3 regions of the Ruminococcus sp. NATIVEDY160 genome follow, and region 3 is predicted to be linked to each of the others. Evidence: riboswitches for the same ligand, from Rfam matches in the RefSeq annotation. Region 3 holds a riboswitch; each other region holds the start of a gene.
The links. Region 3 has a riboswitch for thiamine pyrophosphate ahead of thiS (sulfur carrier protein ThiS). Riboswitches for the same ligand answer to the same signal wherever they lie in the genome.
Positions count from the first base shown of each region.

Region 1: it holds a riboswitch for thiamine pyrophosphate, as region 3 does, so the genes downstream of both, thiS (sulfur carrier protein ThiS) here and thiS (sulfur carrier protein ThiS) in region 3, are expected to answer to the same signal.
Region 2: it holds a riboswitch for thiamine pyrophosphate, as region 3 does, so the genes downstream of both, AB1I49_RS05165 (thiamine-binding protein) here and thiS (sulfur carrier protein ThiS) in region 3, are expected to answer to the same signal.

Region 1 covers NZ_CP162391.1:1,629,008-1,633,192, forward strand. Annotated here, with positions in the region: gene thiH (2-iminoacetate synthase ThiH) at 1-427, opposite strand, end outside; gene AB1I49_RS08035 (thiazole synthase) at 438-1,208, opposite strand; gene thiF (thiamine biosynthesis protein ThiF) at 1,227-1,871, opposite strand; gene thiS (sulfur carrier protein ThiS) at 1,864-2,058, opposite strand; TPP riboswitch at 2,134-2,239, opposite strand; gene AB1I49_RS08050 (aminotransferase class I/II-fold pyridoxal phosphate-dependent enzyme) at 2,405-2,944, shown strand; gene AB1I49_RS08055 (TnpV protein) at 2,983-3,243, opposite strand; gene AB1I49_RS08060 (leucine-rich repeat domain-containing protein) at 3,679-4,185, shown strand, end outside.
Region 2 covers NZ_CP162391.1:1,051,611-1,055,795, forward strand. Annotated here, with positions in the region: gene AB1I49_RS05150 (ABC transporter ATP-binding protein) at 1-158, opposite strand, end outside; gene AB1I49_RS05155 (ABC transporter substrate-binding protein) at 159-1,193, opposite strand; gene AB1I49_RS05160 (ABC transporter permease) at 1,211-1,981, opposite strand; gene AB1I49_RS05165 (thiamine-binding protein) at 1,950-2,246, opposite strand; TPP riboswitch at 2,309-2,419, opposite strand; gene AB1I49_RS05170 (hypothetical protein) at 2,452-2,994, opposite strand; gene AB1I49_RS05175 (hypothetical protein) at 3,161-4,185, shown strand, end outside.
Region 3 covers NZ_CP162391.1:1,437,607-1,441,791, forward strand. Annotated here, with positions in the region: gene AB1I49_RS07045 (hypothetical protein) at 99-299, opposite strand; gene AB1I49_RS07050 (hypothetical protein) at 500-1,453, opposite strand; gene AB1I49_RS07055 (recombinase family protein) at 1,362-1,718, opposite strand; gene AB1I49_RS07060 (hypothetical protein) at 1,642-2,268, opposite strand; TPP riboswitch at 2,424-2,529, shown strand; gene thiS (sulfur carrier protein ThiS) at 2,585-2,779, shown strand; gene thiF (thiamine biosynthesis protein ThiF) at 2,781-3,413, shown strand; gene AB1I49_RS07075 (thiazole synthase) at 3,431-4,185, shown strand, end outside.

The DNA of each region.
Region 1 (4,185 bases), 190 kb from region 3:
TACGCTTAATGTGGTTGTAGCAATTAAAACCACAATATACACAATAATTCTCGCAGTAATTAGCTATGTAAAGAGGGGTAAACAAATAGACGGTGTTACCGAAGTGCTTACTTGTTTCAAGTCTTGCACGCTGAGCCATCTGTTCAAGGAACGGCTCTGCCGCAGGAGAAAGCAGTGCCTTAAAATCTTCAACAGTGCAATTGTCGTGCTCCAAAGCCGCCTTTACATCAGCGGCGGTGTATTTTGAATAATCATAGGAGTTCATCTGTGCCATCACATTTGCACACACATCCGATTCAATCACTTCCATCCCCGGCAGATATTCCATATGGTTCTTTCGGGAGGATGGATCGGTTTCAAGACGATGCTTCTTCGCAAGTGCTTCCGGCGATAAATGCTCCGAATCTACAAAAAATTGATTTTCCATAGTTTTCACCTTAATCTCTGAGGAAACCTGTTAGCGGATCGGATGCAGAAGCTCCACGTGTCAGCACTCTGCCAAGTCCTGCAAGGTAAGCTTTACGTCCTGCTTCAATGGCATTCTTGAATGCAGATGCCATCATAGGAAGGTCACCTGCAGTTGCAAGAGCGGTGTTCGCCATAATAGCAGCGGCGCCCATTTCCATTGCTTCGCAAGCCTGAGAAGGTCTGCCGATACCGGCATCTACAATTATAGGCAGGTCGATCTCATCAATCAAAATCTGAATGAATTCTTTTGTGGCAAGACCTTTGTTAGACCCGATAGGAGAAGCCAATGGCATAACGGAAGCTGCACCGGCGTTTACAAGGTCACGAGCTACATTCAAGTCGGGATACATATAAGGCATAACCACAAAGCCTTCTTTGGCAAGAATCTCGGTCGCCTTGATAGTTTCTTGATTATCGGGGAACAGATACTTGGAATCACGCATAATTTCAATTTTTACGAAATTGCCGCAGCCAAGTTCTCTTGCAAGACGAGCTATACGAACAGCTTCTTCTGCATTTCTTGCACCACTAGTGTTAGGAAGCAAAGTAATTCCTTCAGGAATGTAGTCGAGGATACTTTCCTGCTCCTTGGTATTTGCACGGCGAACAGCAAGGGTGATGATCTCTGCTCCTGCATCCTTCACTGCTGCTTCAATCAGTTTCATCGAATACTTACCGGAGCCGAGAATAAAACGGGAGTTAAATTCGTGTCCGCCAATAATCAGTTTATCGTTATTCATTTTTGTTTCCTTCTTTCATTAAGTTTCAAATTGTTCTGCTAAGATTCTGAGTACAGTATGGGCTTGATGAGCTGCACAGAGCATTACACGGGAAGATACGAGACCGCCTCCCGATTGCACGTCACTTTTCTCGTCGCCACATAGATAAAACTTGCTTGTGATTTTTCTCGTCCTGATAGAATTAGCACTACCGAAACCTGCCATACCCGATGCCGCAACAAGATATTTGTCGGGCATTTCTTCAAGGACAAGATTGGTAAGCATTGCTTTGCACTCTGCATCATCAAAGGCTTCGCAGATAATATCTGCACCTTGCAACAAATGGGTGGCATTTTCTTCTTTTACACAGATAGTATGCGTTTCAAGAGTAACATACGGAGCGATCTCTAAAAGATTATCCCGCAAGGCATCCGTCTTGTTCATCCCAAGCTGATTCGCTTTATACTGCTGTCGGTGCAAATTGGTAATATCCACACGATCAAAGTCAATAAGAATCAGTTTTCCAATACCCGCACGGGCAAGAGAAATAGCGACATTAGAGCCGAGACCGCCAAGACCGCAAATGGCAACCGTTACCGATGAGAACTTCGTTTGCAGCTTCTCGCCGTGTCGCTCGGCTAAAGCTTTATTCCATTCTTCTTTCGTTGGGATCAGATTAACCACCCCCCACAAAGCTGACAACCTCTACGCTGTCGCCGTCCTGCAATACGGTTTCGCCATACTGCGATTTGGGAACGATATCTCCGTTTCGCTCTACTGCGATTCGCTTGGGATCGTAGTTTGTAGTTGCAAGGTATTCCGCTACTGTCTTACCTGCAATATTCAGTTCTTCGCCGTTGATCTTTACCATAAAAACACCTCCAAAAACAACAAAAAAGGAAGCTACCGATTTGGTAACTTCCTTAATGTACTTCGTTATTCCTAATATCCTTGTATCAGGCATCCCTACGTTGGCATTATCCAAATCAGGTTCTCGGTCGAAGGTCACACCTTCCTCTCAGCCCGTAATACAAGCTCCCGTTTATTTAGTCGTTTTATTTATTATACATCACTTCGTAAAAATATACAAGTCTTTTTGGTGAAAAAAGTTTGAACAATTGAAATTATCCCTCGTAAGGACGAATGCGAAGTGTTGCACCAACAGATTCACAAATTTTTCGACAGATCTCCTGTTCTTCCTTTGACACCACTATGCTATCGAGTCGCCTTCCTATAAGAAGATTGAACAGGTATATAAAGCGACGCATATTTCATACGAGTCTCTTCCACTGACAAACTCCGGTATTAACAGCAAAGCCCTTGCTGAATCGAAAGCCGATATATTACATACCACTCCTTTCCGTAGCTACCCCAGCGGTGTTACAGCAACAGCATCCAAACGTCATGAATATATCCGTTGGTCTGAAAAGGACAACAGATATATTATTGAGGACGATTTTGAATCCGAGTTCTCAGTATCCACTAAACCTACGGAAACACTGTTTGCTCTTTCTAATAGTGATAATGTCATCTATCTTAATACCTTTTCAAAGACGATTTCTCCTTCGTTGCGTATTGGCTATATGGTTCTACCAAAACATCTTGTAAAAACCTTTGATGATAAAATAGGATTTTACTCCTGTACGGTGCCCACCTTTATGCAGTATGTGCTTACTGATCTAATTAACAATGGTGACTTCGAAAGGCATATTAACCGGGTTAGAAGAAAAAAACGTAAGGAATTATCGTTCATATAGAACTAAAGGCGGTAGAGAAAAAAATCTACCGCCTTTAGTTAATTGTAAATTATATTATGGTTTATAATTTCTGTGGCTCTGTTGCGGATGTTGTTCATCCGAGCAACCCACTCCATTTGATTTTCTGCTTTAAGTTGTTCGGTAATGCCTTCGGACTCTTTTAATTGCTTGATTAGTGTATCAAACATTTCCTCTGCTTGAGAATTTATATCGCAAAGATGGAAATTTAGTTTACATTCCGTTTGAAGTCGGTTGTACGTGAATTTGCGGTGATGTTTAAGATAGTCCAAATGCCACATACCCAAAAGCAATGGTTGACCGTTCAGATCTATGCGTTTTCTACGTTACGCATAGGAGTGGCGGTGCTTATCAAACGCTGCGATATGCAGAAAAGGCAAATGCAAATATTATCAATCTATGTGAATGATTCAACTTTTCGGTTACAGTTTTGCATTTCTGTATGAAGAAAGTTTGTGTTTATCCATCACGTTGTTATCATATATGATAAGCGACAAGGTTAATGAAAGTCAAAAACAACTCAAATTTATTGACCCAGTGCCCAAACGAAAAGCAAAGACTCATCAGGTTTTCGTTGAACTGCCTAAACTTTTTGCCGTAAAAAAAGTTTTTCACTCTTTCTCTTGCGCGGAGCAACTCTGTTTTGGTATGATGTGGGCAGTCAAACAAAGCGCTTTTTTGACATGACAATACTTTATTTCAAAGGAGAATTTGTTATGTTAACACTTAAATCGAAAATGAATACCAAAGTAAAGCCCGAGCCGCTTCCGGATGATGTTATCGTTATCAGAAACGACCTCGATTATGCCAAGCTCTTTGAACACCCGGATTGCGTTTGCGCGGTAGTGGAATGGTGCGGCTGCGTTGAGAATAACGCTTTTACAAATATGCGGCAGCTCAGGCAGGTGATTTTGGGCGATGATATTGAGGATATCGGCGCAGAAGCGTTCAAGGGCTGCTTCAATCTGTTAAAAGTGGATTTGCCTGCTCGTGTGAAAAATATCGGGCTTTTTGCCTTTGAATCCTGCACTTCGCTTGAAAGCGTCACCCTTCCGTACGGCTTGGAAGTAATCCGGTCAGGCACGTTTTCAAATTGCAGAAAGCTAAAAGAAATCCATATTCCTTCCACGGTGACATGCATTGAGTCGAGCGCTTTTGCCGATTGCACGGAGCTTGAAAGGGTGTATGGCGGCGAAGGGCTTGTGACGATTGAAAGGGAAGCG
Region 2 (4,185 bases), 390 kb from region 3:
AGACCCGAAATTACGTTGAACAGCGTGGTTTTGCCGCCGCCGCTCACACCGAGCAGGCAGACGATCTCGCCTTCGCCGACGGAAAGCTGAATGTTTTCGATTACATTGACCTTGTTGTCGTAGGAATATGTGATATTCCTGGCTTCAAGCCTGTTCATTTATTTCTCCAGATACTCGTTTGTAAAGCCTGTGTTCTCGGGAATCTCCACTTCGAGGAGTTTCTTCTCGTTAATCCAGTTGTAGAACGCATTCCATCTCGCTGCGTCAATGTAACCCCACTGCTCAACCTCAGCCTTGTACTGATCGGCCATATATTTCTGGCTTTCGAGAACCAGTTCTTTGTCAAGCTCGGGAGCTGCCTTGACGAGAATGTCGGCTGCGTCATCAATATTTTCAATGCTGTACTCGTAACCCTTTTTCAGAGCGGTGAGGAAAGCCTTTGTCTTGTCGGGGTTTTCGCTCATCCAGTCGGTGTTGCCCGCAATAACGGGAGTGTAATAGTCGAATACGGGGTTGATGTCCTTGAAATAGAAGTAGTCGGTGTCTACGTTCTTGAGCTTTGTGGCGATGCCTGCCCAGCCGTAGTAAACCCATATAGCGTCTACGGACTTGCTCTGCAGAGCGGAGGCCTCGTCGGTAACGGTGCTGGGAATCAGCTCGACCTTGTCGAAGTCACCGCCGTCGTCCTCGATAACCTGCTTAAGAGTCGCCTTCTCAATCGGCAGATCCCATGTTGCGTACTTCTTGCCCTCAAGACCCTTAGGTGTGTCGATGCCTTCGCCCTTGCGGGAGATAATACCCGAGGTGTTGTGCTGAAGTACAGCCGCGACAGCCTCAATGGGCATCTTTGTGTCGCCTACAACGGTGGGAAGCATGGTGTCCTGGAAGGTCATGCAGAACTGAGCCTTGCCTGTGCCGACAAGAGCCTCGGCGCCGTCCTCAGGCGGCTGAACGATTTCGACCTCAAGACCTGCCTCGTCAAAGTAGCCCTTTTCCTGAGCTACATACAGACCTGTGTGGTTTGTGTTGGGCGTCCAGTCGAGCACAAAGGTGACTTTTGTTTTCTCGGCGGAAGCGGCGGTTGTTGCCGTTTCGTTGTTTTCACTGTTGCTGTTGTTGGCGCTGCCGCAGCCTGCCATACCGAGTGTGAGCATCGCAGCTGCCATTACAGCGGCAAGAATTCTTTTTTTCATTAGTATTACTCCTTTTATTATCCCTTTTTGTTATTCCAAGGCATGCATTTCTTCTGCAAAATCTTAACAAGCCACATCAGGATCATGCTGAGAGCCGAAATCAGGAATATGACGGCGAACATCTTGTCAAAGGAATACGCCTTTTTAACCCTTGTCATGTATACTCCCAAGCCGTTGAAGCCGCCCAGCCATTCGGAAATGACGGCGCTGACAACCGCGTATGAGACTGAAATTTTGAGACTCGCGAAAAAGTCTCCGAGTGCCGCAGGGAACTTGACGTAACGGAAAATCTGTTTGTCGCCCGCGCCCATCGAGCGCAGAAGGCTGACGGTGTCCCTGTCAACCGACCGAAAGCCGTCCAGCATGTTGACAGCGATGGGGAAGAATACCACCAGCACTATCAGAATGATTTTCGGCAGCATCTCGTAGCCGAACCAAAGCACAAGCAGAGGTGCTATGGCTACGGTGGGGATCGTCTGCGTCAGCACGATCAGCGGATAGAGCGCGTGTCTGATAACCGAAAACCTGTCCATCAGCACCGCGAGACCGAAGCCCACGATGATACCGATGATCAGGCCGATGAAGGTTTCGAGCAGCGTTACGCCCGCATGACTTAGCAGAAGCGGAAAGTCCGCTATCAAAGCTTGTACGACCTCAACGGGCGATGGCAGCATGAACGAGGGTACAAGCTCCGTCATGCTCACCACCTGCCAGATAATAAGCAGAATCAATATCGCTGCGAGCGGCGGTACGATCTTATTGGTGGTGTTTGGTAACTTTCTTTTCAATTGTCAGCACATCTCCCTCGGGCTTGTACGTTACTTTGATGTATGCGAGCACGGAAGGCGCACCTGCCCTGATCGCGATGTGCTGGCACTCCTTGACAATATCCATCAGCTCGTCGTAATCACCCTCAATCGCGGTTTCAAACGGGCCTACATAGTAGTTAAGTCCTGTGCTCTTGATATAGTCGATGACTTCGTCGACAATGCGGATAAGCTCGTCGTCGTTCTTCGCTTCCGGCAGAGTCTGGATTGCTACGCTTGCGTTCATTTTACATTTCTCCTTATTATTAGTATAAAATAAAAGCGCTGCGGATAGCCGCGGCGCTCAAAATTACGTTTTGAAACGAGCTTCCTACGTCGGCATTATCCGAATCAGGTTAGAGGGTAAGGACGAAACAGCCCATTCTCAGCCCGCTTCAGCGGACACCCCTGCGTTTATTTCATACCTAGCATACAACGAATTTCCGCTGATGTCAAGCTTTAATTTCGAAACCTGTCAGATAATGCAGCAGAGCCTCCTCGGCGGAAAAGCCTCGCCTGCAGAGGTAATCCACACCTCTGAGACTCACCCCGGCGCATACACTGTTTTTTTCATAGTCAGGGTCAAGACAGTCCCACGGTGACGCGGTTGGAATCAGATAGGGATATTTTTCATTGGAAACAGTCGCACCGTTTGACGATTCTGCGTATGGAATATACATTTTACTACCACCCTTTTGTATGTATAGTTCTCTGTTGGAATTATAATAATGCTTTGCAAGTAAATAATATTCATTATCAGAATTATTATCGGAGGCTTTTACAGTTGGATAATCAGTATTTGCCAGAATTACCATTGCCTTTACGGCTTCATCACAAAAATCATCTTCGCAAAGCTCTGCGGCAAGGGCTATTATTTCGTCATTACTGTTATCTGCGGTACTGTCAAAGCGCTGATTATCTCTGCACACAATTATCGCGGGAATAAACGCCATGACGATGAGCAAAAGGGAAAAAACCGCGATTTTTCTTTTCAAATCCAAATCAACCCTTTATTTCGCACAAGAATTTTGTTACTCATGCACCATACTTTGTAATTAAATATTTCTTGACAACAGCGCGTGTTTGTCTTAAAATATAATATGTACGTATTTGGGGAAAAATACCCCTGTATAGCAGCTCATTTTCAGAACGGAGAGTTTTATGAAAGTAAAATTTACGCTGATTCCCTTTATTCCCGCTGCTCTTGCAATGATTATTTTCCGCGTTATGAGTATTTTCGGCGCGGACGACAGCGGTCATTTTTTGGGAATGGACAAAATGGCTGTGTCTTACACAGCAATCGGAATTGCGGCAGTACTCTTTGTCGCGTGTATTATCATCAATATATTCGACAGGAAAACATCGCCTGTTTATCCTGTCAAAAAGAATATCGCCGCGGCTATATTATCTGCTCTTTCCGGAGCGATGGTGATAGCAAGCTCCGTAGCGACCTTTATGAACAGCACAACTGATTCGGAATATTACGTTATGTCGCTCATCAGTGCGATCGCGTCTATTCCCGCAGGTATTGCGTTTTTCCTGATGACCCGCATTCATTTACAGGGCAAAACCGTCGTTTCCGGACTATCCACTCTCTTTGTATTTCCCGCTATCTGGGGTTGTACCGAGATTGTATATGAGTTTCTTGAGGCGACAAAGGTGTCTATTTCCGCGACGGACATGACTCCGTTGTTCTGCTTTATTTTCCTTTCTCTCTACTACTTCTCGCACGCGATGGTGCTTTCGAGAGTCAAGGGCAGAAGTCCCGTCAAGGCTTGCTTTATTTACGGCTTACCTGCTGTTGCGCTTGCGCTTTCATACAGCATTTACCGTCTCTTTACCGGTATTCAGGAAGGCGGCGGATACACTTCCGTACTCAATGCGGGAATGTTCTTTGTGCTTGGTGCGTATGCGATTTCGTTCATCACAGAGATGGCGTTCAATTCGCTCACTAAGGATGAGCTCAAGGTGATTGACGGACTTCCCAACTCGGACGAAGCTACAGAGGAAGAGAAGAAGTACATCAAAACCGAAAGCTATGATGAGTTGGTTTTTTCGGATGATAAGGCAGGAACTGCTGAGGCAAAAGCCGATTCCGAGTCTGCGGATAATCCCGAGCCTGCAGCTGACGTCAGACCGTCTGAGTATTATCTGAATGCAAAGGGTCTTGACGATTTTATCATCGG
Region 3 (4,185 bases):
CCAACAAACAATGTGTTTGTTGGGATTAGTAAATAGTTAAGGTAGTAGAATGTGTGTTATCTTTCTTAAAAAGTTCGTAACGATGAAAGATAAATAGTCTATCCGCGTCTTACCGTATTAACAACACTTTGCATACTCCTGCTACGCATTGCCTCATTTGCACTAACTTGTGCAGATACTTCTATTTCTAAACCTTTTAATGAATCTGCAGTTGGTTTTTTGCTTGCTGGAACTTTTTTCAAAACAGCTTCTCCATTACTCCTGCTTGCTATCTTGGATATAGTTTTAATAAAATTCATGATTAATTACCTCATAGTCGTACAAACGATACTAATATCTCCGACCGTAATGCTGTGTTATTTCCGATAGTCCGTCCGCATTGAATATTATAACCTTGTTCTTTGAAAAAGTCAACAACTTTCATAATAAATAATATCTGGAAATATCTGAAATCTTCATGTTTATTTTGAAAGATAATATAACAATGGTTATAATAATATTATTCAGATGGATTGATTATGCTCAAATTCTTTTTATATCCTTCGAATAATTCATCATTTTTTAATTCGAGCATATCTTCAAATTCTGGTTTTGATTGTTCAGGAGAACGCATACACAAAACGCCTGGATAATGCATCAAAATTATGTTTTGAACGCTATGACCTGTACCTAATGCTGCCGTAGCATCAATTACTATCTCGCCAAATGCTTTGCTTTGAAAGTAATCATCCATCCTATACAGTTCACAAATCCATATGAATCGGGGCATGGGAATTGATGCATATACTTCACGTGCAATCCTGTTGCATAATGAATTAGATCGATACTCTTTAAAACTTCGTGATGATGCCATAAATAAACGAATAACAACATCTTCTTTGGGTTTCAAGAATTCTCCTGCCCACACATCTATACCAAAATGCTCGTGATGCAATACAGATCTTACAACAGCTGCTGCATCAGATGCATCTAAAAACATCCTTTTATACAAAGGTACCGCTATGTATTCAACTCGCATATCAGGGTAAATAGATAGTTTATGGAATGGTTTGATTTGATATATTGGTTGATTATCATCAATAACAATATAGTCTTCAAAGAAATCAGCTGAGTTAATAATTGGATGGCATTTTTCTCTATGCTTCCATGGAATCCATTTATTCCGAATTGCCTTTTGCACATGTGATGCTTCGATTTTTCCATGCCCTATACATACGACAGAATGTCCCGAACCATTTCCTCCAACAGGTGACAAATTAAGTGCAACTGGAAATCCGGATTCAATGTAATAATGCAACAATCTTTTAAGTTCATCTTCTGGATTCATTTTAGATAAGCTGAATCGTTCTATTGAAGAAAAACTATATAATCTCGGAGCAAAGCCAAATTCCGACAGAATTTTCGTTAATATCGGGTATGTTACTGCCGCAATCGGCGCAATAGAGAAAATCACAAAACATATTTTTCTCGCCGTTTTCCTGTTTAGGAGCACGGCGCTTTGTCTTTACGACAAGCGTCTGCACCAACTCAAAATCATCACGGTTGATAATCGGCTCGTGAACATCCTTGAATATAACCCAATTTTCTTTGGGATTATCATAGCGTTTCTTATTCTTATATGATTTAGAATACGTCTTGAAGTTAATAATATCGCCACAATACTCCTGTTGGGTAAGAATTTTGGTAATTGTATTTCCCTTCAACTTTGAGGTCGGCATTTTGTTTGCCAAGCTCGTCAAGTATGATCATGTGTTCGGTGAAGGCCGCCCTGAGATTGACCTGTATTCGTAATCCTTCGCTCGTTTCATAGATCAGTATTTTATCAATAAGCTGCCTGAGATTCGCGTCGCTGATCTCCCCCTCCTTGATGATTTCGTCAATCAGCTCCACGGTTCGCTTCATTTCGGATTTGCGCTTTTTGATTGTTTCGCTGTAGTGCTGAATATCATAAAGCTCCTGCTCGATTTTTTTGATGTCGCTTTCACATGCTGAGAGCATTTCATCATAGACAGAAGCGTGTTCCCTGTCGCGGATTCTCTCCAGCAGAATTTCTTTCTGGTCATTCTTTCTCTGTTCAAGCTCGGCGTTGAGCTGACGGATTTTGCCCGTGACCGTGCTCTTTTTCTTCAGCCACTTTCGAACCTCGCCGTCGATGTTTTCATAAAGCTGTGCCGCTTGTTCCTTGACATTGCTGATTTCTCCGCAGATGATCTCGTCGAGCTCTGTCTCCCGGATGCGGTGCGGAGGACAGTTTTCCTTGCCTTTCATTTCTTTATATGATAATTCATATAAGATTACTATGCTTTATTATATCGATATATTTCTATTTGTCAATAGTTCTGTGTGATATAATTGCATACATAATTTTTCAATTGAAATATTTCCTGATGCACTTGACTTTTCAACAAAAGGGTGTATAATAGCCTTGAACAAACGGGAGCTTGTGTGACAGGCTGAGAGGGAGGTACTACCTCCGACCGGTAACCTGATTTGGATAATGCCAACGTAGGGATATACCTTAGAATTGTTGCGGAGTACTGCCAAATCGGCGGTGCTCCGTTTTTTCTTGCAAGGAGGTTACAAAATGGTTTTAATCAACGGAAAAAACACGTCTGCAGACGGAAAGACAGTCAGTCAGTATCTCGAAGAAGCAAACTTCAATCCTCAGACGATTGCGGTTGAACTTAACGAGGATATTCTGCCCAAGCCGCAATACGGAGAAACCGTGCTCAAAGACGGCGATGTCCTCGAGGTCGTCAGCTTTGTGGGAGGAGGTTAATATGCCTACCAAAGAAGAATGGCAGAATGCCTTTGCCGCTCGACACGGTGAAAAGCTGCAAAAGGTCTTTTCTTCATCGGTCGTCGCCGTATGCGGTCTGGGCGGCTTAGGCTCAAATATCGCGACAGCACTCGCAAGAGCCGGAATCGGCATGCTGATTCTGATCGACTTTGACAGTGTGGATCTATCCAATCTCCACCGTCAGCAATATAAAGCCTCGCAAATCGGCAAATACAAAACCGACGCGATAGTAGAAAACCTGTGCGAGATCAATCCATATATCCGGACAGAAGCACACACCATACGTCTGACTGAGGAAAATGCCCTTACCCTGCTGTCACAGGCAGATGTGATCTGTGAGGCGTTTGATAATCCGCAGGCAAAGGCAATGCTGTGCAATCTCGTATTAGAGAAGCTGCCGCAAAAGTTCTACGTTGCCGCGTCAGGCATGGCAGGTACCGACAGTCCGAATCTGATCAAGACAAAACGCGTCAGCAAACGCTTTTATCTCTGCGGCGACGGCGTTAACGGCGTAGGAGAAAGCGACGGCCTGTTTGCAAGCCGCGTAATGCTGTGTGCGGCTCATCAGGCGCACACGGTTTTGCGCGTGCTGGCAGAGGAATATGAAGTATAACGAAAGAAGGTCAAAATATGAATAACGATAAACTGATACTCGGCGGTCACGAATTCAACTCGCGTTTTATTCTCGGCTCGGGTAAATACTCTCTGAACCTGATTGAAGCGGCAATCAAAGACGCAGGCGCTGAAATCATCACGCTTGCAGTAAGGCGCGCCAATACCAAAGACGGAGAGAACATTCTCGATTTTATCCCGAAAAACGTTACCCTGCTGCCCAACACAAGCGGCGCGAGAAACGCAAAGGAAGCGGTCAGAATTGCCAAACTTGCGCGCGAGCTGGGCTGCGGCAATTTTGTAAAGGTAGAGATCATGCGCGACTCCAAATATCTTCTTCCAGACAATCAGGAGACGATCATAGCGACTGAAACGCTTGCAAACGACGGCTTTGTCGTTCTGCCGTACATGTATCCCGACCTCAATGTTGCGCGCGACTTGGTCAGCGCAGGCGCGGCGGCGGTTATGCCTCTTGCCTCTCCTATCGGCTCCAACAAGGGACTTGCCACAAAGGATTTCATTCAGATACTGATTGATGAAATCGATTTACCCATCATCGTTGACGCGGGCATCGGCAAGCCCTCTCAGGCGTGCGAAGCGATGGAAATGGGCGCTGCGGCGGTCATGGCAAACACCGCTCTTGCAACCGCGGGCGATTTGCCATTAATGGCGGCAGCCTTCCGTCAGGCAATCGAGGCAGGCAGAAAGGCGTATCTCTCGGGCTTGGGCAGAGTGCTCACCCGAGGCGCTTCCGCTTCCGATCCTCTGACGGG